Regions from separate parts of the Streptomyces sp. NBC_00377 genome, predicted to be linked through region 3. Evidence: riboswitches for the same ligand, from Rfam matches in the RefSeq annotation. Region 3 holds a riboswitch; each other region holds the start of a gene.

Region 1 (10,475 bases), 3.4 Mb from region 3:
GGTCGGAGAACTCCAGGGACTCCTGGAGACGCTCGGGCGAGATGTTGGAGGCGGCGATGTGGCGCACCTTGCCCGCCGTCACCAGTTCGTCGAGCGCGCCGACGATCTCCTCGACGGGGACCTCGGGCTTGTCGAAGTGCGTGTAGTAGAGGTCGATGCGGTCGGTGTTCAGACGGCGGAGCGAGGCGTCGGCGGCGGCCTTGATGTTGTCGGCGGACAGACCGGGGAACGCGGGGTGCTGGCTGACCTTCGTGGCGATCACGACGTCGTCGCGGTTGCCCCGGGCCTTCACCCACTTGCCGATGAGGGTCTCGGACTCGCCGCCGCTGTTGCCCTCGACCCACGCCGAGTAGGAGTCGGCGGTGTCCACGAAGTTGCCGCCGGCGGCGGTGTAGGCGTCGAGTACGGCGAAGGAGGCCGCCTCGTCCGCGGTCCAGCCGAAGACGTTGCCGCCGAGGGACAGGGGGAAGACCTCGAGGTCGGAGGAGCCGAGTCGGCGAAGAGAAGTCATGTTCCGTTTCAACGGACGCCGGTGGCCGGCCCATTCCGGGCGTGACGCGAAGAACATGTGAACGGCGCCGGTGAAGTGCGCCGGTGAATGGCGCAGCCCCGCAGCCGTCCGACGCGGAAGGCGTCAGGGCTGCGGGGCTGCGTCAGCGGGTCGGGAGAGCCGGGTCGGCGTGTCCGAGGAGGGACCGCCCGGGGTGTCGGAGGGGGACGGCTCAGGGGTTGAGGCCCTTGCCGCGCAGCCAGGCCGCCGGGTCGATGCCGTCGGAGCTGCCACCCGGGTGGACCTCGAGGTGGAGATGGGCTCCGGTGACGTTCCCGGTCGCGCCCACCCGGCCGATGACGTCACCGGTGGCGACCTTCTGGCCGACGCTGACGCTGATCGACGACTGGTGGCAGAACCACAGCTCGGTGCCGTCGTCCAGGGTCAGGATGGTGCGGTAGCCGTAGGAACCGGCCCAGCCGGCCTCGGTGATGGTGCCGCTGTGGACGGCCTTGATGAGCGTGCCCGTGGGCGCGGCGAAGTCGAGGCCCGTGTGGTAGCCGGAGGACCAGAGGGAACCGGCCTGACCGAAGGTCGAGGTGATGGTGTACGAGGAGGTGGGCAGCGTGTACTGCTTGGCCAGCTCGGCCAGGCGCGCGGCCTCGACCTTCGCGGCGGCTTCCTCGGCGGCCTTCTTCTTCGCGGCGGCGGCCTTGGCCTCCGCCTCCTTCTGGGCCTTGGTGACGGCGTCGGCCTCGGCCTTGGCCGCCGCGGCGAGGGCCTTGACCTCGACCTGTGACTGCTGAGACTCGGCCTGCGCCATGATCCGGCTGCGCAGGGCCTCACCGGCGTCGGCGACGCTCTCGTCGGCGTCCACGGCCGCTTCGGAGCCGAACCCGGCGAGGGCCGGCGCGGCTTCCTGGGCGGGTTCGTCGTCGGAGATGAGCGAGCCCACGTTGGGCAGGTCCGGCATCGAGATGGAGACCGGGGCCTTGCCGGTGTTGGCGCTGGCCATGCCGCCCGCGCTGACGGCGGCAATGACGCCGACGCCGAGGACGGTGGAGCTGCGGGCGAATCCGCCGCCGCGCTGCTTGGCCACGCGGTGCTTGCCGCGTACCGGGCGAATGGAGTCCGCGGTGGGGTTCCACTCCTCCCACGGGCCCTCGTCGGTGCGGTAGTCGCCGTAGCCGAAGGTCTCGGTGGACCGGCTGGGCGCGTACGGGGCCTCGGGGGCAGGCGGGTTGGACGCCACGCGGGCGCACTCCTTTCCTTCCGTCGCCTACCGGGTTAGCTGACGGGTTCGGAGCGGGAAGGTCTCCTACGCGCGTATACCGGTCGTGGACTCTGCGAGTTCACGACGGCTTCCGCGTGATTCACCCCAAGGTGGTGGTTCCCCGGTTCCCTTGCGGGATTCGGCACGTGCCGCACGGAGCCGACTCTTGTGCCGGCTGGGACGACCGCGCTGCGTTATCGAACGTTAATAGACCCGGGGGCGGGATTCCAAGCCGTTCTTCTTGATCAACAACATTTCTGGCCTGGACCTTTCAGGCCACCAGTGGTGAAAAACGGGCGAGTTGACCACGCGCCGAAGGCGCTTCGACATGCCCTGGAAACGCCTCGGTAGTCACAGGAGTTTTGATGGTGACTCAGTCGTTATGCGCTGGGCGGTCGACCGGTCACCAAGAGTGAGGGAGCGGTCGGTGAACGCACCGAAGGCCGGAACCCTTTCGGATTCCGGCCTTCGGCCTATCAGTAGCGGGGACAGGATTTGAACCTGCGACCTCTGGGTTATGAGCCCAGCGAGCTACCGAGCTGCTCCACCCCGCGGCGATGAACACAACTGTACGCCATCAGCGGGGCAGAAAGCACATCGGTTGTCCCGTGGGGCTCCGGCGGCCTCAGAGGAGATGGCCGTTCGGGCCCTTCGCCCGCTCCTCGTACTCCGGGAGCACGAGGACGTCGACGCCCCGGGACGTCAGCAGGCCGGTTCCGTCCGCCTCCGTGACGAAGGTGTCCGGCTCGCGCCAGGCCGTGACCACCCTGCGCACCCCCGCGTCGAGGATGAGCCGGGCGCAGGGGGCGGGGCGGGAGGAGCGGCGGGCACACGGTTCGAGGCTGCTGTAGACGGTGGCCGTGGGCAGACGGGGGTCGGCGGGGTCGAGTTTCGCGAGGGCTGCCTCCTCGGCGTGCACGACCGGGTCGCCGGCCTCGCGGGAGTGGCCGCGCGCCAGCTCCGTGCCGTCGGCGGCCACGATCACCGCGCCGACGCTGAAAGCGGTCCGCGACGGCGGGCAGTCGGCGGCGAGGGCGCAGGCGAGGGCCAGCCAGTGACGGTCGGCCGCGACGGGCAGCAGGCCGGCGCCGGGTGCGGTGGGCTCGTAGCGGTTCAGGACGACGTCCTCGATACGCCGGGTCTCCACCAGGCGGAGCCGTCCGCCCTGGTAGGCGCCCGGGCCGAACAGCCGGGGCGCGTGCGGGTCGCCCACGAACAGCGGGGCGAGGACGAGCTGGAGTTCGTCGGCGAGGCCCTCTTGGAGCAGCTGGGTGTGGACGGTTCCGCCGCCCTCGACCATGAGGCGCCGTACACCGCGGACATCGTGGAGGTGTTCGAGGAGACGGCGCCAGTCCAGTTCGGGGCCGAGCGCGACGGCGTCCGCCGCGATGCCGAGCGCCCGGACCCGCTCGGCGCCCTTCTCCGTCGTGTACACGACCTTCTCGCCGCCCGTGTGCCAGAAGTTCGCCGCCGGGTCGAGTTCGCCGAAGCCGCTGACGGTGACCTTGAGCGGGTAGGGCGGCCGTCCGGCGGCCACCCGGGCGGCGCGCCGCTCCGGGGAGTTCACCAGGAGCCGGGGGTTGTCGGCGCGGATCGTGCCGGCGCCGATGAGGATGGCGTCGACGGAGGCCCGTACCTCGTCCACGCGGTCGAAGTCGGCGCGGCTGGAGAGGAGCAGACGTTCGGGCGTGGTGTCGTCCAGGTATCCGTCGAGGGACACGGCGGCGGACAGCAGGACGTACGGGTACGGCATCGACGCGGCTCCCCGGCTCGGTCCGACGGCGGTCTGACGGCGCTCTGACGTGCAGTGACGTGCCCTGACTCGATCGGGGCGCCGGGCCGACGACGGTGCTCTTGGTTCAAGTTTGTAACAAACCTACACTGGGTGGCATGACGACCCGCTGGCTCACCCCCGAGGAGCAGCGCGCCTGGCGCGCGTACGTTGCCGGCTACTCCCTCCTCGAGGACGCGATCGACCGGCAGCTCCAGCAGGAGGCCGGCATGCCCCACCTGTACTACTCCATCCTCGCCAATCTCTCCGAGACACCGGAGCGACGGCTGCGGATGACCGACCTGGCGGAGCGGCTGAAGATCACCCGGAGCCGGCTGACCTACGCGGTGTCCCGGCTGGAGAAGGACGGGCTGCTGCGGCGCGAGGAGTGCCGCTGGGACAAACGCGGCAGCGTCGCGGTCCTGACCGACGAGGGCATGACGGTGCTGGAGGGCGTGGCGCCCGGCCATGTCGGGACGGTCCGCGCCGCCCTCTTCGACCGGCTCACCCCGGAGCAGGTGGGACAGCTGGAGGAGATCTTCACGCAGGTCGCGCGCGGGCTCCAGGAGAACGACGGCGAGGCGGCGCCCGAGGATCTCCCGTGGCGCCGGCGTTCGTCGCCGTGCTCCGGAACCTCGTGAGCCGCGCCACAATCCAGTTGCTTCAAATTTAAAGCATGGGGTAGGGTCTCGAATCGTTGGATCTGCTTCAAATCTGAAGCACAAGGCGGTCCAGTGCCGCCTTGTCACCGTCCTCCGGACCCGGGAGACCGCATGCCCGACACCCCCGCCGCCACCCCCCGCGCCCGCGTCCGGGTACCGCTGCGCTTCCCCGACGGCTACTCCGTCGACGCCGAACTCGTCACCTTCCACGGTCTCGCCGACGGCCAGGAGCACGTCGCCGTCGTCCTCGGCGAGCCGGCGCCCGGCGTCACCCCCCTGGTCCGGCTGCACTCCGAGTGCCTGACCGGTGACGTCTTCGGCTCCGCCCGCTGCGACTGCGGGCCGCAGCTGCGCGAGGCGGTCGAGCGCATAGCCGTCACGGGCGGTGTCCTGCTCTACCTGCGCCAGGAGGGCCGCGGCATCGGCCTCTACAACAAGCTCGACGCGTACGCCCTCCAGGACCAGGGCCTGGACACCTACGAGGCGAACGCCGCGCTCGGTCTGCCCGAGGACGACCGGGACTACACGGCCGCCGCCCAGATGCTGCGCGCCCTGGGCATCACGGCCCTGGACCTGCTGTCCAACAACCCCGACAAGGCCGAACAGTTGCGGGACCTGGGCATCGACGTCCAGGACCGGGTCCCGACGGGCGTCTTCACGACCCCGCACAACGTCCGCTACCTGCGCGCCAAGGTCCTCCAGACCCAGCACACGCTGCCGCTGGCCGACCTCACCGGCTTGAGCGTGGGCTGACGGCCGGCGGCCCGAACGGGCCGTCCAGCGCGGCCCACTGGAGCAGCATGACGGTCTTGGCGTCCGCGATCGCGCCGGTGCGGACGAGGTCGAGGGCCTCGGCGAAGGGGAGTTCGACCACGGCGATGTCCTCGCCCTCGGCCGCCACGCCCGCCGTGTCGACACCGGGGGCGCAGGCGTCGTAGGGGGCGGCGAAGAAGCTGAGCCGTTCGGTGACGGAACCGGGGCTCATGAACGCGTCGAAGAGGTGCTCGACCTCGTGGACCACCCGTCCGGTCTCCTCGGCCGCCTCGCGGCGGATCGCCGCCGGCGGGTCGTCGCCGTCCAGGAGCCCGGCCGCGGCCTCCAGCAGCATGCCGTCCGGGTGCCCGTTGACGTACGCGGGCAGCCGGAACTGCCGGGTGAGCAGGACGGTGCGGCGGTCGGGGTCGTAGAGGAGGATCGTGGCGCCGTCGCCCCTGTCGTACGTCTCGCGCCGTTCACGGCTCACGTGGCCGTCGCCGTGCCGGTAGTCGAAGGTGGTGCGGCGCAGGACGGACCAGTCGCAGGCCAGCTCCTCGACGTCGACGACGCGGACCCGGTCGTTGCCGTCGAGGTCGCGTCCCTGGCGGTCGAGCCCGGTTCGGCCACGCGGGTCCGGGGTGTCGATGCCGGGGGTGCCCGGGACGGCGTGTCGCGCGGTGCCACGGGTGCCGGACCCGGGACCGGCCGGACTGTCGACGTACCCCGTCATCGGCGGCCTGCCCACGGTGGCGGCGGGAACACCGGCTCGGCAGACGCCGGGGACACCGGGGCCGGAGTCGGGGGCGCCGGGAGCGCGGGAGGCGGGGACGCCAGAGATGCGGGGCTCGGAGGCGGCGGGTACGTCGGCGAGGTCGGCGTAGATCCTCTTGCCCAGGGCGCGGGCCCGCTGGACCATCCGGTCCGCGCCCTGCGACGGGCCGCCGATGCGCAGGACCGCGTCGCAGCGGGCCAGCAGGCGTTCGGCCACGGGGTGGAAGATCTCGTCGAACAGCGGGTCGCCGGGGGCGGCGCCGCCCGCCGCCTCCAGCAGGGGCAGCGCGAGCGCCTCGCCGGTGACGGCCAGGTGCCCGGCGCGGAACAGACCGAGGGCGACCTCGTTCATGGCCCGCACATGGGCGGCGAGCTTCTCGGGGTCGTCGCCGGTGCCCGAACGGTACGGGCCGGCGACAAGGATCACCAGGGGTTCCACGTGCTCTCCAGAGCGAGTTCAGGCCAGCCGGGTCCGGACCCCTGCCTCACGCAGGGCGTCCAGGGTCCGTGGGCCGCCGGGGTGGGTGGCGGGATCCGCCGCTGCCGCGTCGGTGACGAAGGAGTGCACGGCGTCGAGCGGGCCGACCTGGCTGAACGCGCGCACACCCAGCTTGGTCGCGTCGGCCACGGCGACCGTACGGGCGGCCTGGCCGAGTCCCGCCTGCTTGACGGCCGCGTCCTCGAGGGAGAACTCCGACCAGCCGTGCACGGCGTGCACCCCGCCGATCGACATCACGAACACGTCGAAGGCCAGGGACTCGAGTGTGCGCAGGGCCAGCGGCCCGACGAGAGACCGCTCACCCGGACGGGAGCGGCCCCCGACCACCAGCAGTTCGATGCCGGGCCGGTCGGCCAGCCGCAGCGCCGCCTGGAGACTGAGCACCGCGACGGTCAACGGACCCCGCGCGGCGAGGTGTTCCGCCACGTGCACGGTCGTGGTCCCGGCGTCCAGCAGCACCCGTGACCCCGGCTCGACCATCCCGGCGACGGCCGCGCCGAGCCGGTCCTTCGTCGCCGCCTGCCACGCCTGCCGCGCCTCGAAGCCGCCGCCCTCCTCGCGCGGCCGCCCGGCGACGGCGCCGCCGTGCACCCGGCGCACCAGCCCCTGCCGCTCGAGCACGTCCAGGTCCCTGCGCACGGTCATCTCCGAGACCCCGAGCCGCTGGGCGAGTTCGGCGACGGAAACCCGCGCCTGCCGCCGCTCCCGGCCCTGCGCCGGTCCCTGCTCATGACCTTGGGCCGGTCCCTGCTCCTGCCCATGCTGATCCCGGCCGTGCCCCTGGACGAGACGGAGGGTCAGATCGAGACGGTCGGCGACATCCATGAGCACAGTTCTACCATTTACATGTTCGAGTGAACATCGATATGTTCGCCAGGCACTTCGCCGACCGCCGCTCCCGCCCCTACCGGCCCACCCGGGCGGGCCGGTACATAGAATCCGGTCCCATGCACAAGCCTGACGAGCTGATCGTTGCCCTCGCCGCCCTTGTGGAGTCCGGGCCGAGCAATCAGATGCCCCTGACCGTGGTCACCGGAGGTGCTGTCATCACCGGGCGGCTGGCCCCCGAAGCCATGTGGAGGCAGAGGGTGTCGGAGGTGCTGACGAACTCCGCCCAGCTGGGCGATTTCTCCGCCGTCTTCGACACCCCCGCGAAGAGGGAGGGACCGCCCACCCACCTGCACTTCCACGTCGCCCGGATCCTCCAGGGCACCGTGGGGATCCCGGAGACGGGCGGGATGTACCGCGTGGCGATCGAGGACGTCAGCGCCTGGACCATCGGCGACTTCAGCTACTCGGACCACTGACCGCCGAGCGCGCACGCAAAAGCCCCCAGCTCAACCACTGCTGAGCTGGGGGCGTTCCGGTAGGCCCTGTGGGACTCGAACCCACAACCAATGGATTAAAAGTCCACTGCTCTGCCAATTGAGCTAAGGGCCCAGGCGATGTTGCCTCCCCGAGCATAGCCGGACGTGACCGTGTCTCCGATCGGGTATCGCAGACACGGGCGCGCCGAGGTACGCGAAACGGTCGGGACCGGTCACGGAACCCGGTCCGTGCCGCTCACTTGTCCGATGGTCCGGCAGGTGTCCTCGCCCGCGCGGCCTCCCGGGCGATGGTCCGTTCGTGGCCGGGGTCGAGGAACCAGTTGCGGGCGGAGACCTGCCACCACACCCCCGCGAAGCCCAGGACGACGAGGACCGCGACCGGGGCGTAGTTGAAGGTCTCCCAGGTGACCGGGGAGACCTGGGGCAGCATGAACAGGACGGTGATGACGACCACCCACCCCACCGACACCACGCCGATCGCCTTCGACCAGCGGCCCAGGTGCCACGGCCCCCGCTCGAACGCCTCACCCTTGCGGATGCGCAACAGCGTCGGGATGACGTACGCGATGTAGAGGCCGATGACGGCGATGGAGGTGACGGCCGCGTACGCGGTGACGTTGATCAGATACGGCAGGCCCAGCGCCAGCGCGCCGCCGGCCGCCAGCCAGACGGCCGCGACGGGTGTACGGGTGCGCGGGCTGACCGTGTGCCAGACATGGGAGAAGGGCAGCGCCCCGTCGCGCGAGAACGCGTAGATCATGCGGCTGTTGGCCGTGACCGAAGCCATCCCGCAGAACAGCTGCGCGCCGATCACCACGAGCAGCAGCAGCTTGCCGGCGGTCGCGCCGAGCGCGTCGAGCAGGATCTGGGCGGGCGGCGCGCCGGTCGGGGAGGCGAGCGCGGCGTCGTAGGACTGGATGGCGTACGTGAAGCCGAGCAGCAGGACGAAGCCGGCGATCCACGAGGTCCAGATGGACTGCACGATGCCCTTGGGGCCGGCCGTCGACGCGTCGTGCGTCTCCTCCGTCATATGGGCGGAGGCGTCGTAGCCGGTGAAGGTGTACTGGGCCATCAGCAGGCCGAGCAGGACGACGTAGACGCCGCTGCCCCAGCCGGTGTTGTTGACGAACTCGCCGAACACGAAGGACGTCGACTGGTGCTTGTCGGGGACGAAGGCCAGCGCCCCGACGATGACGCCCACGCCCAGCACGTGCCACCACACGCTCACGCTGTTGAGGAGGGCGACGATGCGGACCCCGAAGGTGTTGAGCAGGCCGTGCAGCACCAGGATCCCGGCGAAGAGCAGGACCGTCCGGCCGGGCGTCACCTCGAAGTCGAACTGGAGGTTCAGGTAGGCGCCGAGGAAGGACGCGGCCCCGAAGTCGATGCCGGCCGTCACGGCCACCTGGCCCAGTACGTTGAACCAGCCCGTGAACCAGGCCCAGGCCGCCGCCGAGCGCGGGGGTGCCAGCCGGTGCGCCCAGAAGTACAGGCCCGCCGACGTCGGGTACGCCGAACAGATCTCGGCCATGGACAGGCCGACGAACAGGGTCATCAGCCCCACGGCGACCCAGCCCCAGGTGATCACGGCCGGTCCGCCGGTGTTCATGCCGAACAGGTACAGCGTCAGGCAGCCCGACAGGACCGAGATGATCGTGAAGGAGACCGCGTAGTTGGAGAACGCCGACATGCGGCGGGCCAGAACCTGGGTGTAGCCGAGCTGGGCCAGCCGCTCTTCGTCCGAGAGATTCCCGGGAGAGCGCCCACTCACTGTGCCGTCATCTGTCATGCCCCCAGCAATTCCCCTGCCGAGGTCGTGACACACGTCACAACTTGGCCAGAAAGTGCCCTTGTGGTCCTGCCGACCGGTGCCGATCTTGACCCGCACCCCGAACGCGCCCGTCCCGGTGCCGACCAGCCGGTACAGGCCGCCCGCGGTGTCCTGCCGTCCCGGCGTGAGGTCCCCGGCCCCGGCGACCACGTCGTACACGGAACGGCCAGGACGCCTCTCCGGCGTCTTCGGGCCCCCGGCCCTACGCGTCCGCCCCACGAAGTCCGGTGTTCTCACAGCCGTCCCCCAGCCGCGGGGCCGGGATACGGAAACGCCGTGGCCCCCACCGGAGTTCGGTGGGGGCCACGGCGTTCACTCACAGGAGCCGGCTCCTGCCTCGGCGTCAGCCGTTGCGCTTCCAGCGCGGCTTGTCGTCACGGCGGCCGGCCGTGCCGGAGCCGGAGCCGGTGCCACGGTGGTCGTCACGGCGGCCGAAGGGACGGTCGTGGCCGCCGGAGCGGAAGCCCGGACGGTCGTCGCGACGGTCACGGTTGAACGGACGGTCGCTGCCCCGGTGGGTGGAGGGACGCTCGTCACGGCGGTCACGGCTGAAGCCGCCCGACTGACGGTCGTCGCGGCGGAAGCCACCGGAGGGACGCTCGTCACGACGGTCACGGCTGAAGCCGCCCGCGGGACGCTCGTCACGGCGGAAGCCACCGGAGGGACGCTCGTCACGACGGTCGCCGCCACGCTCGTCACGACGGTCACGGCTGAAGCCGCCCGACGGACGCTCGTCACGACGCTCGAAGGAACGGCCACCACGGTCGTCACGGCGGTCGCGGTTGAAGCCGCCCGACTGACGGTCGTCACGACGCTCGAAGGAACGGCCACCACGGTCGTCACGGCCGGCGCCACCGCGGTCGTCACGGCGGAACCCGCCGCGGTCGCCGTCACGGCGGTCCCGGTTGAAGCCACCGCGGTCGTCACGGTTGAAGCCGCCACGGTCGTTGTCACGGCGCTCGAAGGAACGGCCACCGCGGTCGTCGCGACGGTCGTCACGGCGCTCGTAGTTGCCCCGCTCGTCACGGCGCTGACGCGGCTGCTCGTACGCCGGACGCTCGGCGGGCTGCTCGGAGACGGCCGCCGCCTCCACC
Region 2 (10,475 bases), 1.1 Mb from region 3:
GGCCTCCCAGTGGGCGGGGTACTCGTGCCGGTCCGACGCGCTCTGCATGGGGCCCAGACTACGGCTCGCGTACGGCAACGGCGCGAGGCAGTCTGTGGAGGACGGAAGTCGGATCGAGGCCGCGATCCGAGGACCACGGCAGGAGGGGGCCCACCACCCCCTCCCTCATACGCTTCACGTGTGGAACACTGGTCTAGACAACCTGAAACACTGAAGGGCAGCATCACATGGCTGAGCGCCGCGTCAACGTCGGCTGGGCCGAGGGCCTTCACGCCCGCCCCGCTTCCATCTTCGTCCGGGCCGCCACGGCCGCAGGCATCCCGGTGACGATCGCCAAGGCAGACGGCAACCCCGTCAACGCGGCCTCCATGCTGGCCGTGCTCGGCCTGGGCGCCCAGGGCGGCGAGGAGATCGTCCTCGCCTCCGAGGCGGACGGCGCGGACGCCGCGCTCGACCGCCTGGCGAAGTTGGTCGCCGAGGGACTCGAGGAGCTTCCCGAGACCGTCTGACCGATGAATGCGGTGTTCGCCGCCTCATAGGCGTCACGGATACCTCGAAGGGCTCGTCCGAATTATCGGGCGAGCCCTTCTTCATTCCCGTTCCCGGGCAGCAGAAATAATCCCCCGCGAATTATCCCCTCTTTGTATACGGCCCTCTTGTTAATGCCGCAGGCCCGTCATGTTTACGGGAGGTTGCGAAGTCCTCACACGGTCGAGGCGCTCGGCGCCGCCGGAAAAGCGCAGCCGGTGCGCGGCCGTCGCGCGCTCGGTGTGGAGCGACGTGATCGCCCGCGCGCGCTCGCCGTCGCCGCGTGCCACGGCGTCCACGATCGCGCCGTGCTCCGCCCACGACTCCACGGGGTCCGCCGGCGCCTCCACCGCGTACATCCACGCGATCTTGTGGCGCAGCTGGGTGAGCATCGACGTCAGGGCGTGGCTTCCCGAGGACTGGGCGAGCGTCTCGTGGAACCAGCTCCCCAGGGAGCGCAGATCCTCGCTGTTGCCCCTCCGGGCCCGCTCCTGGCCCAGTCGGACGAGCCCGCGCAGCACCTTCAGATGAGCCTCGGTGCGGCGCTGTGCGGCCCGGGAGGCGCCGAGCGGCTCCAGGAGCATGCGCATCTCAAGAAGGTCCGCGGCCTCCAGCTCCGTCGGCTCCGCGACGCACGCGCCCGCGTGCCGCCGCGTGACGACGAAGCCCTCGGCCTCCAGGGTGCGCAGCGCCTCCCGGACCGGAACGCGGGAGACGCCGTAGCGGCGGGCGAGAAGTTCCTCGGTGAGACGGCTGCCGCGCTCGTAGACACCCGCGACGATGTCGTCCCGAATGGCCGTGCACACCGAGTGCGCCGGAATACGCATGACGGACCTCCGCCTTAATCCCCGTGAAACGTCGATGATTGACGTGTGTTCCGTGACTCTATTGCAATGAGCGGGAAATTCCGACGGCGAGCCGGATTCCGGGGATATTTTTTGGACAGCGGAGGCCCCCGAAACGGCGAAAGCCCCGGCCGGGAGGCCGGGGCAGAACGATCTGTCGCCGTGGGTCGTCAGACGTTCACGCCGTGCTTGCGCAGGTAGGCGACCGGGTCCATGTCGGAGCCGTACTCCGCGGTGGTGCGGGCCTCGAAGTGCAGATGCGGGCCGGTGACGTTGCCGGTGGCGCCGGACAGGCCGATGCGCTGGCCCGGGGTGACGTGCTGACCCACCGACACCGCGATGGACGACAGGTGACCGTACTGGGTGTAGGTCCCGTCGTTCATCTTGATCACGATCTGGTTCCCGTAGGAGCCGCCCCATCCGGCCTCGACCACGGTGCCGGAGCCGACCGCGTGCACGGAGGTGCCGCTCGCGGCGTGGAAGTCGATGCCGGTGTGGCTGCCGGAGGACCACAGAGAGCTGCTGGCCTGGTAGCCGGTGGAGACATAGGAACCGGTGATCGGCGGTACGAAGGTGTTGAGGAGCTTGCGCTCGGCCTCACGGGCGGCACGTACGCGTGCCTCGCGCTCCTCCACCGCCTTCTTGACGGCGGCCTGGCGGGCGGCCTCCTCGAAGGCCGCCTGCTTCTGCACGGCGACCTGGTCGTCGATCTGCTCGACGACGGACTCGCCGGCGGTGACCACGGGGATCAGCCCGGTCTGCTCAGGGGTGGGCTCGGCTGCGAAGGCCGGGGTGGAGGCGACGGTGGCCATGACACCGGTGGTGGTGAGCGCCGCGATGCCCGCCGCGCGGACGCCGCTGCGCTGCATCCGGCTGGGCCGACGGTGCTTCCCGGTGGCGCAGGTGAACGCCATGAAGTTGGGGGTGTCCTTTCCTTCCCTCTCGCCTACCGGGTTAGCTGACGGGTTCGGAGCAGGAAGGTCTCCTACGGACCCCCTCGCGCTGCACGCGCGGGCGTCCGATTCACCCCAGGGACTTCACAAGTGGGTCCCCGGCTCCCCTGGCTCGCGCCGTACGGGGACTCGGCGATGACTGTCCGGTGCCGCGGGTGCGGCGCACTGCCTGACGAACAGCCCGGATGACGCTAAGCGGCGCGGGTTTCAATCCTCAAACGGATCCCGGTTTTTGTAGCGCATCCCACAGGGCAGACGGGCAGCGTCCGCCTCAATTCGGACATGCGGAGGCCCTGGTGACGCTCTCGTCGACCAGGGCCCCTGCACGCGCGCGTGGTTGGCGGGATCTACTCCGCCGACACGACCTTCACCTCGCCGATGCCGAGAGCCTCGACCGGCTCCTTGATCTGCGCGGCGTCACCGACGAGCACGGTGACCAGCCGGTCCACCGGGAAGGCGTTCACGGCCGCCGCGGTCGCCTCCACCGTGCCGGTCGCGGCGAGCTGCTGGTACAGCGTGGCCTGGAAGTCGTCGGGCAGATGCTGCTCGACCTGGTCGGCCAGCGTGCCGGCGACGGCCGCGGCCGTCTCGAACTTCAGCGGCGCCACGCCGACCAGGTTCTGCACGGCGACGTCACGCTCGGCGTCGGTCAGCCCCTCGGCGGCGAGGGTGCGCAGGACCTTCCAGAGGTCGTCCAGAGCGGGACCGGTGTTCGGGGTGTCCACGGAGCCGCTGATCGCGAGCATCGCGGCGCCCGAGCCGTCCGGGGCCGACCGCAGGACCTGGCCGAACGCGCGGACCCCGTAGGTGTAGCCCTTCTCCTCGCGCAGGACACGGTCCAGCCGGGAGGTGAGGGTGCCGCCGAGGCAGTACGTGCCGAGCACCTGCGCCGGCCACACACGGTCGTGCCGGTCGGCGCCGATCCGGCCGATCAGCAACTGCGTCTGGACGGCGCCGGGGCGGTCCACGATGACGACCCGGCCGGTGTCGTCGGCGGTCACCGGCGGCACGGGCCGCGGCTGGGCCGAGGACCCCGTCCAGGCGCCCAGGGTGTCACCGAGGAGCGCGTCCAGGTCGACGCCGGTGAGGTCGCCGACGACCACGGCGGTGGCGGTGGCGGGGCGGACGTGCTTCTCGTGGAAGGCGCGTACGGCGGCCGAGTCGATCTTCTCGACCGTCTCCGCGGTGCCCTGGCGCGGGCGCGACATCCGCGCGGTGGCCGGGAACAGCTCCTTGGAGAGCTCCTTGGCGGCGCGCCGGGAGGGGTTGGCCAGCTCGTGCGGGATCTCGTCCAGGCGGTTGCGGACGAGGCGCTCGACCTCGCTGTCGGCGAACGCGGGCGCCCTGAGGGCGTCCGCGAGCAGACCGAGCCCCTTGGGCAGGCGCGAGACAGGCACCTCGAGGCTCAGCCGGACGCCGGGGTGGTCGGCGTGTGCGTCCAGGGTGGCGCCGCAGCGCTCCAGTTCGGCGGCGAACTCCTCGGCGGAGTGCTTGTCGGTGCCCTCCGAGAACGCGCGCGCCATGATCGTGGCGACACCGTCGAGGCCGATCGGTTCGGCGTCCAGGGGCGCGTCGAGGAGGACCTCGACGGCGACGACCTGCTGGCCGGGACGGTGGCAGTGCAGCACGGTCAGGCCGTTGGCCAGCGCGGTGCGCTCGGGCGCCGGGAACGCCCACGGCTTGGCCTCGCCCGCCCGGGGCTGGGGGTGGAAGTCCATCGTGGCGAGCTCGGTCACCGGGCCGTCTCCTCGTTCTCGTCCTGGTCGGCGGGCGCTTCGGGGGCGGTCGGCTCGTAGACGAGCACCGCACGGTTGTCGGGGCGCAGACGGGCCTTGGCGACCTCGCGCACCTCCTCGGGCGTCACCTCCAGCACACGCTGGACGGCGGTGAGGGCGAGCTGCGGGTCGCCGAACAGGACGGCGAACCGGCACAGTTCGTCGGCGCGGCCGGCGACCGTGCCGAGCCGGTCGAGCCACTCGCGCTCCAGCTGCGCCTGGGCCCGCTCCATTTCCTCGGCCGTGGGGCCCTCCTCGGCGAACCGGGCGAGCTCCTCGTCGATGGCGGCCTCGATGACGGGCACCTCGACGTCGGCGGACGTCTTCACATCCAGCCAGCCCAGGGAGGGCGCCCCGGCGAGGCGCAGCAGGCCGAAGCCGGCCGCGACGGCCGTACGGTCGCGGCGCACCAGCCGGTTGTAGAGACGAGAGGACTCGCCGCCGCCGAGGACGGTGAGCGCCAGGTCGGCGGCGTCGCACACGCGCGTGCCGTCCTCGGGCAGGCGGTAGGCGGCCATCAGCGCACGGGACGGCACCTCCTCCTCCACGACCTCACGCAGCTGCTCGCCGATGACGTCGGGCAGTCCGCCGTCACGCGGCGCGGGCTTGCCGTCGTGGCCGGGGATGGAACCGAAGTACTTCTCGACCCAGGCGAGGGTCTGCTCCGGGTCGATGTCGCCGACCACGGAGAGCACCGCGTTGTTGGGCGCGTAGTACGTCCGGAAGAACGCGCGCGCGTCCTCCAGGGTCGCCGCGTCCAGGTCGGCCATCGAACCGATCGGCGTGTGGTGGTAGGGGTGACCCTCCGGGTAGGCGAGGGCGGTCAGCTTCTCGAACGCGGTGCCGTAGGGGACGTTGTCGTAGCGCTGGCGGCGCTCGTTCTTGACGACGTCGCGCTGGTTCTCCATCGACTCGTCGTCGAGCGCGGTGAGCAGCGAGCCCATGCGGTCGGCCTCCAGCCAGAGGGCGAGCTCCAGCTGGTGGGTGGGCATGGTCTCGAAGTAGTTGGTGCGCTCGAAGCTGGTGGTGCCGTTGAGCGAGCCGCCCGCCCCCTGCACGAGCTCGAAGTGGCCGTTGCCCTTGACCTGGCCGGAGCCCTGGAACATCAGATGCTCGAAAAGGTGAGCAAGACCCGTACGCCCCTTGACTTCGTGGCGTGAACCGACGTCGTACCAGAGGCACACCGCCGCGACGGGGGTCAGGTGGTCCTCCGAGAGCACCACGCGCAGGCCGTTGGCCAGACGGTGCTCGGTCGCTGTCAGGCCCCCGGAGCCTGCCTGGGCTGTGGCCGTGTGACCCATGGGCATGTACATCCCTTCCGATCGCGGACGCGGTCGTCGAAACCGCGGTTTTCCTGCCGGTCCTGCCACTGTATGCAAGCGTGCGGAGGGTCTGCGAAGTTCCCGCACGACATACGCCGAGAGCGAGATCGCGTAGCCTGCGGGCAGCCGCGGAGGAGATGCCTCTGCGTACGGGCCGGACGGCCGACGCCGGGCCTCGCCCGCTCTGTCAGTGCCACGGTCCACAATGGTCCGCGTCAGATCCGTATCACGCCCCAGCAAGGAGCCGGCAGCGATGGCCCGCCGCAGCACGAAGACCCCGCCGCCCGACGACTCGTACGAGGAGCGGATCCTCGACATCGACGTCGTCGACGAGATGCAGGGCTCCTTCCTCGAGTACGCGTACTCGGTCATCTACTCCCGCGCCCTGCCGGACGCCCGTGACGGCCTCAAGCCGGTGCACCGGCGCATCGTCTACCAGATGAACGAGATGGGCCTGCGCCCGGAGCGCGGCTATGTGAAGTGCGCCCGGGTCGTCGGCGAGGTCATGGGCAAGCTGCACCCGCACGGCGACGCCTCGATCTACGACGCGCTGGTGCGGATGGCCCAGCCCTTCTCCATGCGCGTGCCGCTGGTGGACGGCCACGGCAACTTCGGCTCGCTGGGCAACGACGACCCGCCGGCCGCCATGCGGTACACCGAGTGCCGCCAGGCCGCGGCGACCAGCCTGATGACCGAGTCGATCGACGAGGACACGGTCGACTTCACGCCCAACTACGACGGCCAGGAGCAGGAGCCGGTCGCGCTGCCCGCCGCCTTCCCGAACCTCCTGGTCAACGGCGCGTCCGGGATCGCGGTCGGCATGGCCACGAACATGCCGCCGCACAACCTGGGCGAGGTCATCGCGGCCGCCCGCCATCTGATCCGCTATCCCGCCGCGGATCTGGACGCCCTGATGAAGTACGTTCCGGGCCCCGACCTGCCGACCGGTGGCCGGATCGTCGGCCTCTCCGGCATCCGGGACGCCTACGAGAACGGCCGCGGCACGTTCAAGATCCGTGCCACGGTGTCGGTGGAGACCGTCACGGCCCGCCGCAAGGGCCTGGTCATCACCGAACTGCCCTTCACCGTCGGGCCCGAGAAGGTCATCGCCAAGATCAAGGACCTGGTCGGCGCCAAGAAGATCCAGGGCATCGCCGACGTCAAGGACCTCACCGACCGCGCGCACGGCCTGCGCCTGGTCATCGAGATCAAGAACGGCTTCGTGCCGGAGGCGGTCCTGGAGCAGCTGTACAAGCTGACGCCGATGGAGGAGTCCTTCGGCATCAACAACGTGGCGCTGGTCGACGGCCAGCCGCTCACGCTGGGCCTCAAGGAACTGCTGGAGGTCTACCTCGACCACCGCTTCACCGTGGTGCGCCGCCGCAGCGAGTTCCGCCGGGGCAAGCGCCGTGACCGGCTCCACCTGGTGGAGGGCCTGCTGACCGCGCTCGTCGACATCGACGAGGTCATCCGGCTGATCCGCTCCAGCGACAACAGCGCGCAGGCCAAGGAACGCCTGATGGAGCGCTTCTCGCTGTCGGACGTCCAGACCCAGTACATCCTCGACACCCCGCTGCGCCGGCTGACCCGGTTCGACCGCATCGAGCTGGAGGCGGAGAAGGAGAAGCTCAACGAGGAGATCACCGAGCTGACCCGGATCCTGGACTCGGACGCGGAACTGCGCAAGCTGGTCTCGGCCGAACTGGCCTCGGTGGCGAAGAAGTTCGGCACCGAACGCCGTACGGTCCTGCTGGAGTCGTCGGGCGCCACGACCACCGCCGTACCCCTCCAGGTCGCGGACGACCCGTGTCGCGTCCTGCTGTCCTCCACGGGTCTGCTGGCCCGTACGGCGAACGCCGAGCCCTTCACGGCGAACACCGAGGACGGCGACGGGGACGGCGACGGCAGGCGCACCAAGCACGACGTGATCGTGTCGGCGGCACCGGCCACCGCACGCGGGGAGATCGGCGCGGTCACCTCCGCGGGCCGGCTGCTGCGGATCAACGTCGTCGACCTGCCGCAGCTCCCGGACACGGCCTCGGCGCCGAACCTCTCGGGCGGCGCCCCGCTGGCGGAGTTCGTCTCCCTGGAGGGCGACGAGACGCTGGTCTGCCTGACGACGCTCGACGAGTCGTCCCCGGGTCTGGCCATCGGCACGGAACAGGGCGTCGTCAAGCGAGTCGTGCCCGACTACCCGACCAACAAGGACGAGCTGGAGGTCATCACCCTCAAGGACGGTGACCGTATCGTCGGCGCGGTGGAGCTGCGCACCGGCGAGGAGGACCTGGTCTTCATCGCCGACGACGCCCAGCTGCTGCGCTACCAGGCCTCGCAGGTGCGCCCGCAGGGCCGTGCGGCGGGCGGTATGGCGGGCATCAAGCTCACCGAGGGCGCGAAGGTGATCTCCTTCACGGCCGTGGACCCCGCGGTGGACGCGGTGGTCTTCACGATCGCGGGCTCGCGCGGAACCCTGGACGACTCCGTCCAGACGACGGCCAAGCTCACCCCCTTCGACCAGTACCCGCGCAAGGGCCGCGCCACGGGCGGTGTGCGCTGCCAGCGGTTCCTGAAGGGCGAGGACTGCCTGTCCCTGGCGTGGGCGGGTCCCCTCCCCGCCAAGGCCGCGCAGAAGAACGGCCTGCCGGCCGAACTTCCGGAGATGGACCCGCGCCGGGACGGCTCGGGCGTGTCGCTGGCCAAGACCGTCGCCGTGGTGGCCGGGCCGGTCTAAGCCCCGGACGCGGCCTCGGTCCCGGGCTCCTGGAAAGCATCGTCGTCGGGGGCCTGTACGTAGCGCAGGACGCCCCACATGCCGTGCTCGTCGGCCTGTGGGGCGTCGTCCTTGCACGCCTCGAGTTCCTTGTCGAGGGCGGCCACGTCGATGCCGGAGCCGATGAGGACGAGCTGGGTGAGGCGGGCGTCGGCAACAGGCCAGGGCTCCGGGTAGAACCGGAGAAAACGCCCGACGGCGTGCACGGCATACCGGTTGGCCGGGTCGTGCGGGCCGAAGCCGACGTACCCCTTGATCCGGTACAGCCCCTCGGGCCGGCTGTCGAGGAACTCCATCAACCGGCGGGGATCGAGGGGTGCTTCGGAGGTGAAGGAGAGGCTGTCGTAGGCGGTGTGAAGATGGTCCGCGTGATCGCCCTCGGAGTGGTCGTGCAGGTCGTCGAAGGAGAGCTGCCCGACGCGCTCCTCGCCCGGCCGGCAGTCGAAGAGGAACTCCGGGTCGATACGGCCGTGGGTGGCGGGGACGACGGCCGCCCGGTCGGTGAGGGTGCGGACGAGTCCGAGGACCCGATCGGCGTCGGGCGCCCGGTCGAGCTTGTTCACCACGACCAGGTCGGCGAGGGCGAGGTGGCGGTCGATCTCGGGGTGCTTCGCCCGGGTGTCGTCGAACTCGGCGGCGTCGACGACCTCGACGAGCCCGCCGTAGACGATGGCCGGATGCTCGCTGGCCAGCACCATCCGGACCAGTTCCTGGGGTTCGGCGAGTCCGCTGGCCTCGATGACGATGACATCGATGCCGGCGGCAGGTGCCGCGAGCCGTTCGAGATACACGTCGAGTTCGCTGGTGTCGACGGCACAGCACAGGCAGCCGTTGCCGAGGGAGACGGTGGAGTCGCCGAGCGCACCGGCCACGGCCATGGCGTCGATCTCGATGGCGCCGAAGTCGTTCACGATCGCGCCGATCCGGCTTCCTCCGCTGCGGTGCAGGAGATGGTTGAGCAGGGTCGTCTTGCCGGAACCGAGGAATCCGGCGAGTACGACGACCGGGATCTGCTGCTGGCTGCGGCTCTGCGACACGTGCGACCTTTCTGACACCAACGCGTGCACCGGCGCGCGGGTCCGGCGCGCGTACGAGGATTGAATGCCGTACCAGGATACGAGCCGCAGGAATCACCGCGAAGTGAACGATTGTTAGCAGCATCCGCGGGGCAGATGTTGGGCAAGACGCTCTGGCGTGCGACCCTCGCTTCCCTCCGTGCGCCTCCCCTCCGCCTCCCCCGCCGGTCAGAGCCGCTCGGCACCCTGGGAGACGGCAAGCGCCGCCCACCGCTCGCCGGTCCCCGTCATGTCCACCCGCACCCCGACGACCGGCGCACGGCCGCTCGATCGGGGGTTTTTGACATGGCCACACAGAGGTTTGGGGTACGCGGACTCGGCGCCGTCGTCGCGGCGGCCGCCGGCATGGCCGCGGGCGCCCTCGTCACGATGACGGCACACCGTCACGCGCTGGAGGCCCTGCGCGTACGGCTGGAGCACCTGGAACGGACCGCCCACTCCCAGCAGCACACCAATCTGGCCAACCAGCAGCGCCTCCACTGGGAGTTGCTGAGCAAAGCCATCGACGACCCCGAACTGGCCGAAGTGCTGGACCTGTTCGAGCCTCCCGTCTCCACCAAGCAGCGGAGGCAGTACCTCTACGCCAACGCTCTCTACACGAACGCGTTGATTTACTACCGGTTGGGCAACATATCCCGCGAGGAGTTCTTCGGATACATTCGGGGCATTCTACAGAATCCCGTGGTACGGGAGTACTGGTACGCGACGAAACACCAGAGGGCGACCATTGCGGACGGTTCGGACGAGGCGGAACTCGGCCGCATGGTGGACGAACTCCTGACACAACTCGAGGAGTCGGACGCGGACGAATGGTGGGTGGTGGGCGAGCCGCCCGGCCCATGAACTCCGGCCGGCCATCGGCGCACTCCGGCAGGCGAGGGCTCACACTCCGGGGCTCACACCCCCTCTCGCGGAATCACACCCTCGGCCCATAACGAACAGGTGAAGTTGGCAGTTAGATGAGGCGTCAGGGAGTTGACTCGCGCTTGATCGCGTAGAGGACCCCACCAGATCGTCGCCTACGCAGCCGGATGACGAGCGACCCCACAGGGCCCGCCTTGCACCGCGCCGTCGTCGTGCGCAAGCCAACGGACCCCAGGGAAGCAACAGTGAGTCAGATCATCCGTCGGATCGGTGCATCTCCGCGCGCGCGAGGGAGCGTGAGTGGAGCGAATTGCCCCGATATCTTTGAACTTGCCGACGGCA
Region 3 (10,475 bases):
ACAACGAGCGCTCGTACGCGCCGACCATCGGCGGACTCGCCAACCACCTGGCGACCCTGCGCACCACCGACGGCTACGAGAAGGTGCTGGCCTGGGGGAAGGACGTACTGCTGCGCACGCCGGTCGTCGGCCACACGGTCTACGAGTCGCTGCACGGGGCGAAGAAGGGCTTCAAGGACGCGTTCGCGCCGCAGGGCATGTTCGAGGACCTCGGCCTGAAGTACGTCGGCCCGATCGACGGCCACGACCTCAAGGCCGTCGAGTCCGCGCTGCGGCGGGCCAAGCGATTCCACGGGCCCGTGCTGGTGCACTGCCTGACCGAGAAGGGCCGCGGGTACGAGCCCGCCCTCGCGCACGAGGAGGACCACTTCCACACGGTCGGCGCGATGGACCCCCTCACCTGTGAGCCCCTCACGCCTGCCGGAGGACCCTCCTGGACGTCCGTCTTCGGCGACGAGATCGTGGCGATCGGAGAGGAGCGCGACGATGTCGTGGCGATCACCGCGGCGATGCTGCACCCGGTCGGGCTGGGGAGGTTCGCCGCCCGCTTCCCGGACCGCGTGTGGGACGTCGGCATAGCCGAGCAGCACGCGGCCGTGAGTGCGGCCGGCCTGGCGACCGGTGGCCTGCACCCCGTCGTCGCCGTCTACGCCACCTTCCTCAACCGGGCCTTCGACCAGCTGCTGATGGACGTCGCCCTGCACCGCTGCGGTGTCACGTTCGTGCTGGACCGGGCCGGGGTCACCGGTGTCGACGGCGCTTCCCACAACGGCATGTGGGACATGTCGGTGCTCCAGGTCGTCCCCGGTCTGCGGATCGCCGCGCCGCGCGACGCCGAGCAGCTGCGCGCGCAGCTGCGGGAGGCGGTCGCGGTGGACGACGCGCCGACGCTGGTCCGCTTCCCGAAGGAGTCGGTCGGACCGGAGGTCCCGGCCGTCGGCCGGGTCGGCGGTATGGACGTCCTGCACAGGGGCGACCGCGCGCAGGTCCTCCTGGTGGCCGTCGGTGTCATGGCGCCGGTCTGTCTCCAGGCCGCCGAGCTGCTGGAGGCCAGGGGCATCGCCTGCACGGTCGTGGACCCCCGCTGGGTCAAACCCGTCGACCCCGCGCTGCCCGGCCTTGCCGCCGAGCACCGGCTGGTGGCCGTCGTCGAGGACAACAGCCGCGCCGCCGGCGTCGGATCGGCGGTGGCGCTGGCCCTTGGCGACGCCGAGGTCGACGTACCCGTACGGCGGTTCGGGATCCCGGAGCAGTTCCTCGCGCACGCCAAGCGCGGCGAGCTGCTCGCCGACATCGGCCTCACGCCCGTCGAGGTGGCCGGCCGGATCAGCGCGAGCCTGGCCGTCAAGGACGTCGGGTCCGTCGGCGCTCCGGCGGCCGGCGAAGTCAAGGAGAAAGCGGAATGACGACGGAGTTCGACCTCGGCGCACTGCTGGCCGCGCGCGGAGCCGAGCGTTACGAGCTGCACGGCAAGCACCTCAACCACCAGCTGCCGCGCATGCTGCGCACGATCGGCTTCGACAAGGTCTACGAGCGCGGCGAGGGCGCGTATTTCTGGGACGCGGACGGCAACGACTACCTGGACATGCTCGCCGGGTTCGGGGTGATGGGGCTCGGCCGGCACCACCCCGTCGTCCGCAAGGCGCTGCACGACGTCCTCGATGCCCGGCTCGCCGACCTGACCCGCTTCGACTGCCAGCCGCTTCCCGGGCTGCTCGCCGAGAAGCTCCTCACGCACAGCCCGCACCTGGACCGGGTGTTCTTCGGCAACAGTGGCACGGAGGCGGTGGAGACGGCGCTGAAGTTCGCGCGGTACGCCACCGGCAGGCCGAGGGTCCTGTACTGCGACCATGCCTTCCACGGCCTCACCACGGGCTCGCTCTCCGTGAACGGCGAGTCGGGGTTCCGGGACGGGTTCGCGCCCCTGCTGCCCGACACGGCGGTCCCGCTGGGCGACCTGGACGCCCTGGCCGGTGAGCTGCGCAAGGGGGACGTCGCCGCCCTGATCGTCGAACCGATCCAGGGAAAGGGCGTGCACGAGGCTCCGCCCGGCTATCTGCGCGCCGCCCAGGAGCTGCTGCACCGGCACAAGGCGCTGCTGATCGCGGACGAGGTGCAGACCGGGCTCGGCCGGACCGGTGACTTCTACGCGTACCAGCACGAGGACGGCGTCGAACCCGACCTGGTGTGCGTGGCCAAGGCGCTGTCCGGGGGGTACGTGCCGGTCGGCGCCACGTTGGGCAGGGACTGGATCTTCAAGAAGGTCTACTCGTCGATGGACCGGGTGCTCGTGCACTCGGCGAGCTTCGGGTCCAACGCGCAGGCCATGGCGGCCGGGCTCGCGGTGCTGTCCGTACTGGAGAACGAGCAGGTCGTGGCCAACGCGCGGGTCACGGGCGACCTGCTCAGGTCCAGACTGGCGGCACTGGTCGACAAGTACGAGCTGCTGGCCGACGTCCGCGGCCGGGGTCTGATGATCGGCATCGAGTTCGGCAAACCCCGATCGCTGAAGCTGCGCAGCCGGTGGGCCATGCTCCAGGCGGCGCGCAAGGGACTGTTCGCCCAGATGGTGGTCGTACCGTTGTTGCAGCGGCACCGGATCCTCACCCAGGTCTCCGGTGACCATCTGGAGGTGATCAAACTGATCCCGCCGTTGATCATCGGTGAGCCGGAGGTCGACCGGTTCGTCGACGCCTTCACCGCCGTGATGGACGACGCGCACGGCGGCGGCGGGCTGATGTGGGACTTCGGCAGGACGCTGGTGAAGCAGGCGGTGGCCAACCGCTGAGCGGACGACCGCGCGAGCGGCCGTCCCTGTCGCTGCGGGACGCGGCGTCGACGGGCCGGCGGGCCGGTGCGCACGCGCCTCCGGCCGGCTTTTGCCTCTGGGGCAACAGATTTGCCGCAGAGGCAATCCGGGGGGTGAAATGGGTGCATGAGCCCGCCCCAGTCCGAGCCCCCGGCGGAACACGCCGAGGCTCTCCCCGCCGTCGCCCCCCAGCTGCGTGCCCTGCGCCGCCGGGCCGCCCTCACCCTGGAGGCCGCGGCCCGCGCCGCCGGGCTCTCGCCCGCCCATCTCTCCCGCCTGGAGACCGGGCAGCGCCAGCCCTCGCTGCCGATGCTGCTCGCACTCGCCCGCATCTACGGTACGACCGTCTCGGACCTGCTCGGCGAGACGGTCGCCGACCGGGACGCCGTCGTCCGCGCCGCCGACATGGAACCGACCCGTGCGGGCGGCTGGACGTACTGGCAGGCCGGCGCCTTTGGCCGCGGGATGCAGGCCCTGCGGGTCCTCGTGCCGTACGGCTCCCAGCCGGACGTCGTGCGCGTACACCCCGGGGAGGAGTGGCTGCACGTCCTTCAGGGGCGGCTGCGGCTGCGCCTCGGGGACACCACGGACCTGCTCGGGCCCGGTGACAGCGCGCACTTCGACTCGCTGACCCCCCACCGCATCGCCGCCCAGGACGACGACGGCGTCGAGCTGCTGTTCGTCCACACCCTGTTGCAGAGCCCCACGGCCACCCTGTGCCTGGGCCCGACCCCTTCGGACATCGGAGAGACACCATGAGCGACATCGAGGAGAAGTTCCCCCGCACCCTCTGGATCCGGCTGATCATCTACATCGCCGTCGGGCACCTCTTCGCGGGGTTCCTCTGGCTGCTGTTCGAGGTGGGCGCCAACCAGTAGAGCCCGAGGGCCGGGTGGGGCGCGGTGCGGGCCGGTGGGGCCCGGTCGGGGACATCGACCCGGTACGGCCCGGCCGACCCGTCGGGTCCCGGGGTGTGGTCCGGGTGCCGCGCGGGTGTCTTCGGGCCAGGGCGCCGGACCACGGCGTCAGTCGAGCAGCCGGTCCCGCAGCCGCTCGCGGGTCGCCGGAGTGATCCCGAGGCCCTGCTCCAGATAGGCGTCGACGCCTCCCCAGGTCGCCTCGATGGTCTCGAAGGCCGCGTCGAGGTACTCGGCGCGCGCGTCGAAGAGGGGGCCGAGCAGCTCCATGACCTCGGGGGAGTAGGCGGCGGAGGAGGTCCCGCTGCGGCGCACCACATAGCGGCGGTGCTTGGCGTTGGACTCCAGGTAGTCGGCGAGGATCGCCTCGCGCTCCACGCCCACGGCCAGCAGCGTCACCGCGACGGACAGGCCCGCGCGGTCCTTGCCCGCCGCGCAGTGCATCAGCGCCGGGACGCTGTCCTCGGCGAGCGAGCGCAGCACACGCGCGTGCTCGGCCGTGCGCTTCCTGATGATCGAGCGGTAGGAGGCGATCATCCGGCCGGCCGCCTTGCCGTCGCCGAGGATCGCGCGCAGCTGGTCGAGCTCGCCGTCCCGCACCATCTTCCAGAACTCGGCGCCGTCCGCCGGGTCCGACAGGGGCAGGTTCACATTGCGCACGCCCGGCAGCTCGACGTCCGGGCCCTCCAGCTTGTGGTCGGCGGCGTTGCGGAAGTCGAAGATCGTGTGCAGGCCCAGACCCGCGAGGAACGCGGCGTCCTCGTCGGTCGCGTGCGCGAGATGGCCGCTGCGGAACAGCACGCCGTGCCGCACCCGCAGGCCGTCGACGGTCGGCAGGCCGCCCACATCCCGGAAGTTGCGCACCCCGGCCAGCTCGGGCTCGGTCGACGGGACCTGCTGCGTCACGAAAGCTCCCTCCCTGTCGGGTCCGCGTCGGCGCGGCTCCGTGGCCGACGGGACACCTCCTCGACCATACGACATGGATTCCCGGGGCAACGAGTTGCCCACGGGCCGGTGCCCCGCACGTCTGACCAGGTGAAGAGTCGACCGGGGAAAGTTGCCCAGGGGGCCGACCGCATTCGATGATGTTGGTGCTTGATCGCACCTGTTCGAATTAGTGGGGGTTTGATGCCCGAGATCGCCGACAATGGCCGCACCTGGCTCCTTTCGGGGCCGACGAGCAGCTACGCCCTCCACCTCACCGAGGCCGACGAGCTGGTCCACCTGCACTGGGGCCCGGGCATCGCGCTCGCGGACGCCGAGGCGCTGGCCGCCCTCCCGCCGTCGCAGCGCGGGGCGTCCTTCGAGGCCCCGCTCGACGGCCGCGAGGAGTATCCCGTCGAGGGCGGCCCCCGCTTCGTCCGGCCGGCCCTGTCCGTGCGCACCGACGAGCGGCGCGGCACCGAGTGGTCCTACGAGGGCTTCGAGGCCGACGCCGAGGAGCTGCGCCTGCGGTTCCGCGACGCCGGTCTCGCCCTCACGCTGCACTACCGGATGCGGGGCGACGTCGTCGAGCGCTGGACGACCCTGCGCAACGAGGGGGAGGGGGCGTTGGAGCTGCTGCGCGCCGACTCCGCCACCTGGACCCTGCCCGAGCGTGACGACTGGCGGCTCTCCCAGCTGCACGGCCGCTGGGCCGCGGAGTCCCGGCTCACGCGATCTCCCCTCACCTACGGTGAGAAGGTCATCGGCAGCCGCCGCGGGCACACCGGGCACCAGCACCTGCCGTGGGTCGCCCTGGACACGGACGCGACGGAGGAGCGCGGCGAGGTCTACGGCTGCGCCCTCGGCTGGTCGGGTTCCTGGCGGATCGCCGTCGCCCAACTCCCGGACGCGCGCGTGCAGATCACCGGAGGCGTGGGGTACGACGACTCGGGCCTGCTGCGGCTGGCGGCGGGGGAGTCCTTCACCACGCCGGTCTTCGCCGGCCTGTGGAGCGACGCCGGCTTCGGCGGCGCGAGCCGCACCTGGCACGCCTACCAGCGCGCCCACATCGTCCCGGACGCCGGACAGGACCGGCCGGTGCTGTTCAACTCGTGGGAGGCGACCTACTTCGACATCTCCGAGGAGCAGCAGGGCATGCTCGCCCGGCGGGCCGCCGCGATGGGCGTGGAGCTCTTCGTCGTCGACGACGGCTGGTTCGGGGCGCGCACCGGTGACCATGCCGGGCTCGGCGACTGGCGGCCCAACCCGGACCGTTTCCCGAACGGGCTGAAGCCCCTGGCCGACCAGGTGCACGCCCTCGGCATGCAGTTCGGCATCTGGGTCGAGCCGGAGATGGTCAACCCGGACAGCGAGCTGTACCGGGCCCACCCCGACTGGGTGCAGTTCCAATCCGGACGAAAGCGTACGGAGTTCCGCAATCAGCTCGTACTGAATCTTGCGCGTGAGGACGTCCAGGAGTATCTCTGGGAGCAGCTTCACGGGCTCCTCTCCAGCGCGCCCGTCGACTATGTGAAGTGGGACTTCAACCGCTGCTTCACCGACGCGGGCTGGCCGGACGACCCCTACCCGCAGCGTCTGTGGGTCGACCACGTGCGTGCCCTGTACGGCCTTCTGGACCGGCTGCGGGCCGCGCATCCCGGGGTGGCCTTCGAGTCCTGCTCGGGCGGCGGCGGCCGCATCGACCTGGGGATCATGAGCCGCACCGACCAGGTGTGGACCTCCGACAACACCGATCCGCTCGACCGGCTCGACATCCAGCACGGCTTCAGCCAGATCCACCCCGCCCGGGTCATGGCGGCCTGGGTCACCGACAGCCCCAACACGCAGCTCAACGGCAGGGTCAGCTCGCTGCGCTTCCGGTTCGTCAGTGCCATGGCCGGGGTGCTCGGCGTCGGCGGAGATCTCTCCGAGTGGAGTGAGGAGGAGCTCGCCGAGGCGCGCGGGTGGGTGGAGCTCTACAAGGAGATCCGGCCCCTCGTGCAGCATGGCGACCTCTACCGGCTGCGGCCCCCGGCGGGCGGCCTGAGCGCCGTCCAGTACGTGCGCGGCGACGAGTGCGTCGTCCTCGCCTGGCTCCAGGCGCAGCGGTTCGGCGAACCGGTGCCGGCGCTGAGGCTGCGCGGACTCGACCCGGCAGCGTCGTATGAATGCCGTGAAACGGGTGAAGTCCACCGGGGTGCGGTCCTGCTGCATCACGGGCTGCGGGTGGGACTGCGGAGCGACCTCGATGCGACGGTTATCCGTCTGCGTCGCATCTGAGGCATCTGCCCGAATTAGTTCCTTCGTTACAACTCGCTCTGAAATGACGGAACCTGGAGAACCGTCACGTGAGCAGCGTCATATTCGTGACCGTGCGTCGTCGGTCATGTTCACGTAATGCGCGGGCATTCATGGGTGGTTGGTGGTACGCGAGTGTCTTCTTCAACGGAGTGTGACCGGGGATTCCCACCGAGGATCAAGCGAAACGCGTGAACCGTGCAACCTCTGCTTGTCCCTGTGCGTCCGAGTCGCTTACGTTCCACACCAATCCGGACGGACGCCGAATCCTGCCACCGCCCGGATCCCGCACACTCACCCGTGCATGGCAGGAGCGGGGGACCCACAGGCAGTACTGCCTGTTCCGGTCTCCGGAACAGGCTTTGGGGTAAAGCCGCGCCTCGGCGCGGCCGGGCATCTCCAGTCCGCACCCGACAGCTCACCTCGCAGGCGCCGGAGAGGAATTCGCCATGCCCGCGAAGGGTAAGCACCGCCGTCCCAAGGCTCAGCGCCTCACCCGCTCCATAGCCGTCGCCGGAACTGGCGGCGCCGCGCTCGCCCTTCCGCTCATGGGCGCCAGTGGTGCCCATGCGGCGCCCACGCAGTCCGTCGCGCAGTCGGCTTCCCAGGCCGTTCCGGAGAAGGCCGTGCAGTCCGTGCCGGTGGCGCAGAAGGCGGCCAACGCCACCAGCGCCAAGACCTACACCGTGCGGTCCGGCGACTATCTCTCGAAGATCGCCGACGAGCAGAACGTCAGCGGCGGCTGGCAGAAGCTGTACCAGGACAACCGGCAGGCCGTCGGCAGCGACCCGTCGCTGATCCACCCCGGACTGAAGCTCTCGATCGGCAGGAAGGCCGCCACGACCGGCGGCTCCGGCTCGTCGTCCGGCTCGTCCTCGAAGTCGTCCTCCTCGTCGAAGACGTCCGGCAGCAAGGCGTCGCCCTCCTCGTCGTCCGGCTCGTCCTCCTCGAAGGCGGTCACCCGGGCCGTCGAGAGCAGCAGCGGCGGCAACAGCGCCGATTCCAGCGGTTACGTCCTGCCGGTGGCGGGCGCCACCGTCGGCACCGCGTACCACACCGCCGGCAGCATGTGGTCCAGCGGCTACCACACCGGCACCGACTTCGTCGTGCCGACCGGTACCTCCCTCAAGGCCGTGGGCGCGGGCACCGTCGTCTCCGCGGGCTGGGGCGGCGCGTACGGCAACCAGGTCGTCATCAGGCTCGCCGACGGCTACTACGCCCAGTACGCCCACCTGTCGCAGCTCTCCGTCTCCGCCGGCCAGACCGTGACCCCGGGCCAGCAGGTCGGCCTCTCCGGTGCGACCGGCAACGTGACCGGCCCGCACCTGCACTTCGAGATCCGGACCGGGCCGGACTACGGCTCCGACGTGGACCCGCTCGCCTACCTCCGTTCGCACGGGGTCTCCGTCGGCTGACCCCCGCGACGACCCACCGCCTGACGCGCGGCCGAAGGCCGGACCCGTGGAACACGCCGTTCCCGGGTCCGGCCTTCGGCGTGTCCGGGACCAGATCCAGATCCGGGTCTGGGTCCGGCGGCTCGGATCCGGGTCTGGGTCCGGCGGGTCGGGATGAGGCACCGCCCGACGCGGCGGTCGATGACGGGTCTGCGCGACGCTGATCGTTCTGTTGCGTTCTCGTGGCGGTCCTTTTCGCCCCATCGACAGGCGGGCGGGGTGGGGACACAGTGGTCTCCGTCGAGGAGCAAGCGCTTTCCATCAAAGGAGCCGACCGGCATGACGACCACCCGGAGGGCATTCGTGACCCTCGCAGCCGGATCCACCCTGGCCGCCGTCGCGCCCGCGGGCGCCGCGAGCGCCGCCGCCGCGAGCGCCTGGCCCCGTCCGTCCCGCCACCGTCGCCCGATCGCCCACGACGACTTCCGGCACGGCCTGCGCCAGTGGGCCGTCGAACTGGAGAGGGGCGGGACGGTCACCGCCTCCCGGGGCGCCCTGGAGGTCGACGTGCCCGCAGGGGCGACCATCTGGTTCAAGCAGCCGCTGCGCGGACCGTACGTCATCGAGTACGTCGCCACGCCGGTCTCCGCCGGCGGGGCCAACGACCGCGTCTCCGACCTCAACAACTTCTGGAACGCCGTCGACGTCCGCTCCCCGGAGGATCTCTTCGCCACCCCGCGCGGCGGAGCCCTCGCCGAGTACGACCACCTCAGGACGTACTACGCCGGCTACGGCGCCAACACCAACACCACGACCCGGCTGCGCCGCTACGTCGGCGAGGCGGGGATCCGACCGCTGATCTACGACTACACCGAGCCGCTGCTCGTCGCGAACGAGCCGAACCACGTCCGGATCGTCTCCGACGGCCCGGTCGTCCGCTGGTGGAACAACGGCCGGCTCGTCTTCGACTACACCGACCCGGAGCCGTACACGGGCGGGCACTTCGCCTTCCGCACCACCTGGAGCCATTTCCGGATCAACGACTTCCGCGCATGGTCCCTTATTCCCTGATTGGCAAATCCTTTAAGGGTGTCTTATCTCACCGCCCGTCAACTCCTTCCTACGATCGCGTAGGTCACATTCGAAGGTGAATGATGAACCGCTGTGGCAGACGATTCGAAGAGTGACATCAGATCAGTGATCGGGTCGTACGTGGCGGTGGGGGACAGCTTCACCGAGGGCGTCGGCGACCCCGGCCCCGATGGGGCGTTGGTCGGCTGGGCGGACCGGTTCGCGGTACTCCTCGCGGACCGGCGGCCCGAGGGCGACTTCAACTACACCAACCTCGCGGTCCGCGGAAAGCTGCTCGACCAGATCATGGAGGACCAGCTCACCCGGGCGGTTGAACTCGCCCCGGACCTGGTCTCCTTCTGTGCGGGCGGCAACGACATCCTCCGTCCCGGAACCGACCCGGACGAGGTCGCCGAGCGTTTCGAGCGCGCGATCTCGGCCCTGACCGCCGTGGCCGGCACCGTCATGGTGACGACCGGCTTCGACACCCGTGGCATCCCCGTGCTCAAGCATCTGCGGGGCAAGATCGCCACGTACAACGGACATGTCCGCGCCGTCGCCGACCGGTACGGCTGCCCGGTGCTCGACCTGTGGTCCCTGAAGTCCGTCCAGGACCGCAGGGCCTGGGACGGCGACCGGCTGCACCTCTCCCCGGAGGGGCACACGCGCGTGGCGCTGCGTGCCGGACAGGTCCTCGGCCTCGAGGTGCCGGCCGACCCGGAGCAGCCCTGGCCGCCGCTCCCGCCGCGCGGCACGCTCGAGGTGCGGCGCGACGACGTCCACTGGGCGCGCGAGTACCTGGTGCCGTGGATCGGACGCCGGCTGCGCGGAGAGTCCTCGGGCGACCACGTGACCGCCAAGGGCACGCTGTCGCCGGACGACATCAGGATGCGGATCGCGGCCGTGGCCTGAGCCGTCGGCCGCTCGCACCGGCGGCGGGCCGTGAACGACGTACGACAGGCCGCTCCGCCGGCGAGGTGATCGCACGGGAGTGATGCCCGGGCGGGGCCGGGTGCGGGTGCCGGGACGACCGCACCCGCACCCGGCCCCGCCCGCCGGCAC

The links. A riboswitch is a leader RNA that binds a small molecule or an ion and turns the genes downstream of it on or off. The one in region 3 is predicted to bind cyclic di-AMP.
Region 1: linked by a shared signal. The riboswitch ahead of OHS71_RS22025 (M23 family metallopeptidase) and the one ahead of OHS71_RS06575 (M23 family metallopeptidase) in region 3 are both predicted to bind cyclic di-AMP.
Region 2: linked by a shared signal. The riboswitch ahead of OHS71_RS11525 (M23 family metallopeptidase) and the one ahead of OHS71_RS06575 (M23 family metallopeptidase) in region 3 are both predicted to bind cyclic di-AMP.

Annotation. Positions count from the first base shown of each region.
Region 1 covers NZ_CP107958.1:4,887,361-4,897,835, reverse strand. The annotation lists gene OHS71_RS22030 (aldo/keto reductase) at 1-511, opposite strand, end outside; gene OHS71_RS22025 (M23 family metallopeptidase) at 723-1,742, opposite strand; cyclic di-AMP (ydaO/yuaA leader) riboswitch at 1,752-1,918, opposite strand; tRNA gene OHS71_RS22020 (tRNA-Met) at 2,244-2,317, opposite strand; gene OHS71_RS22015 (dihydrofolate reductase family protein) at 2,389-3,516, opposite strand; gene OHS71_RS22010 (MarR family winged helix-turn-helix transcriptional regulator) at 3,654-4,175, shown strand; gene OHS71_RS22005 (GTP cyclohydrolase II) at 4,308-4,949, shown strand; gene OHS71_RS22000 (NUDIX domain-containing protein) at 4,927-5,598, opposite strand; gene OHS71_RS21995 (DeoR/GlpR family DNA-binding transcription regulator) at 6,181-7,047, opposite strand; gene OHS71_RS21990 (hypothetical protein) at 7,170-7,529, shown strand; tRNA gene OHS71_RS21985 (tRNA-Lys) at 7,590-7,662, opposite strand; gene OHS71_RS21980 (amino acid permease) at 7,786-9,339, opposite strand; gene OHS71_RS21975 (DEAD/DEAH box helicase) at 9,725-10,475, opposite strand, start outside.
Region 2 covers NZ_CP107958.1:2,553,977-2,564,451, forward strand. The annotation lists gene OHS71_RS11510 (bifunctional acetate--CoA ligase family protein/GNAT family N-acetyltransferase) at 1-48, opposite strand, end outside; gene OHS71_RS11515 (HPr family phosphocarrier protein) at 228-509, shown strand; gene OHS71_RS11520 (GntR family transcriptional regulator) at 660-1,355, opposite strand; gene OHS71_RS11525 (M23 family metallopeptidase) at 1,544-2,287, opposite strand; cyclic di-AMP (ydaO/yuaA leader) riboswitch at 2,302-2,471, opposite strand; gene OHS71_RS11530 (M16 family metallopeptidase) at 2,674-4,062, opposite strand; gene OHS71_RS11535 (M16 family metallopeptidase) at 4,059-5,408, opposite strand; gene OHS71_RS11540 (DNA gyrase/topoisomerase IV subunit A) at 5,677-8,154, shown strand; gene OHS71_RS11545 (CobW family GTP-binding protein) at 8,151-9,230, opposite strand; gene OHS71_RS11550 (DUF6082 family protein) at 9,555-10,112, shown strand; gene OHS71_RS11555 (hypothetical protein) at 10,379-10,475, shown strand, end outside.
Region 3 covers NZ_CP107958.1:1,486,349-1,496,823, reverse strand. The annotation lists gene dxs (1-deoxy-D-xylulose-5-phosphate synthase) at 1-1,406, shown strand, start outside; gene OHS71_RS06600 (aspartate aminotransferase family protein) at 1,403-2,788, shown strand; gene OHS71_RS06595 (helix-turn-helix domain-containing protein) at 2,936-3,568, shown strand; gene OHS71_RS06590 (DUF6126 family protein) at 3,565-3,687, shown strand; gene OHS71_RS06585 (tyrosine-protein phosphatase) at 3,835-4,632, opposite strand; gene OHS71_RS06580 (alpha-galactosidase) at 4,855-6,930, shown strand; cyclic di-AMP (ydaO/yuaA leader) riboswitch at 7,215-7,393, shown strand; gene OHS71_RS06575 (M23 family metallopeptidase) at 7,398-8,363, shown strand; gene OHS71_RS06570 (DUF6250 domain-containing protein) at 8,682-9,413, shown strand; gene OHS71_RS06565 (SGNH/GDSL hydrolase family protein) at 9,540-10,325, shown strand.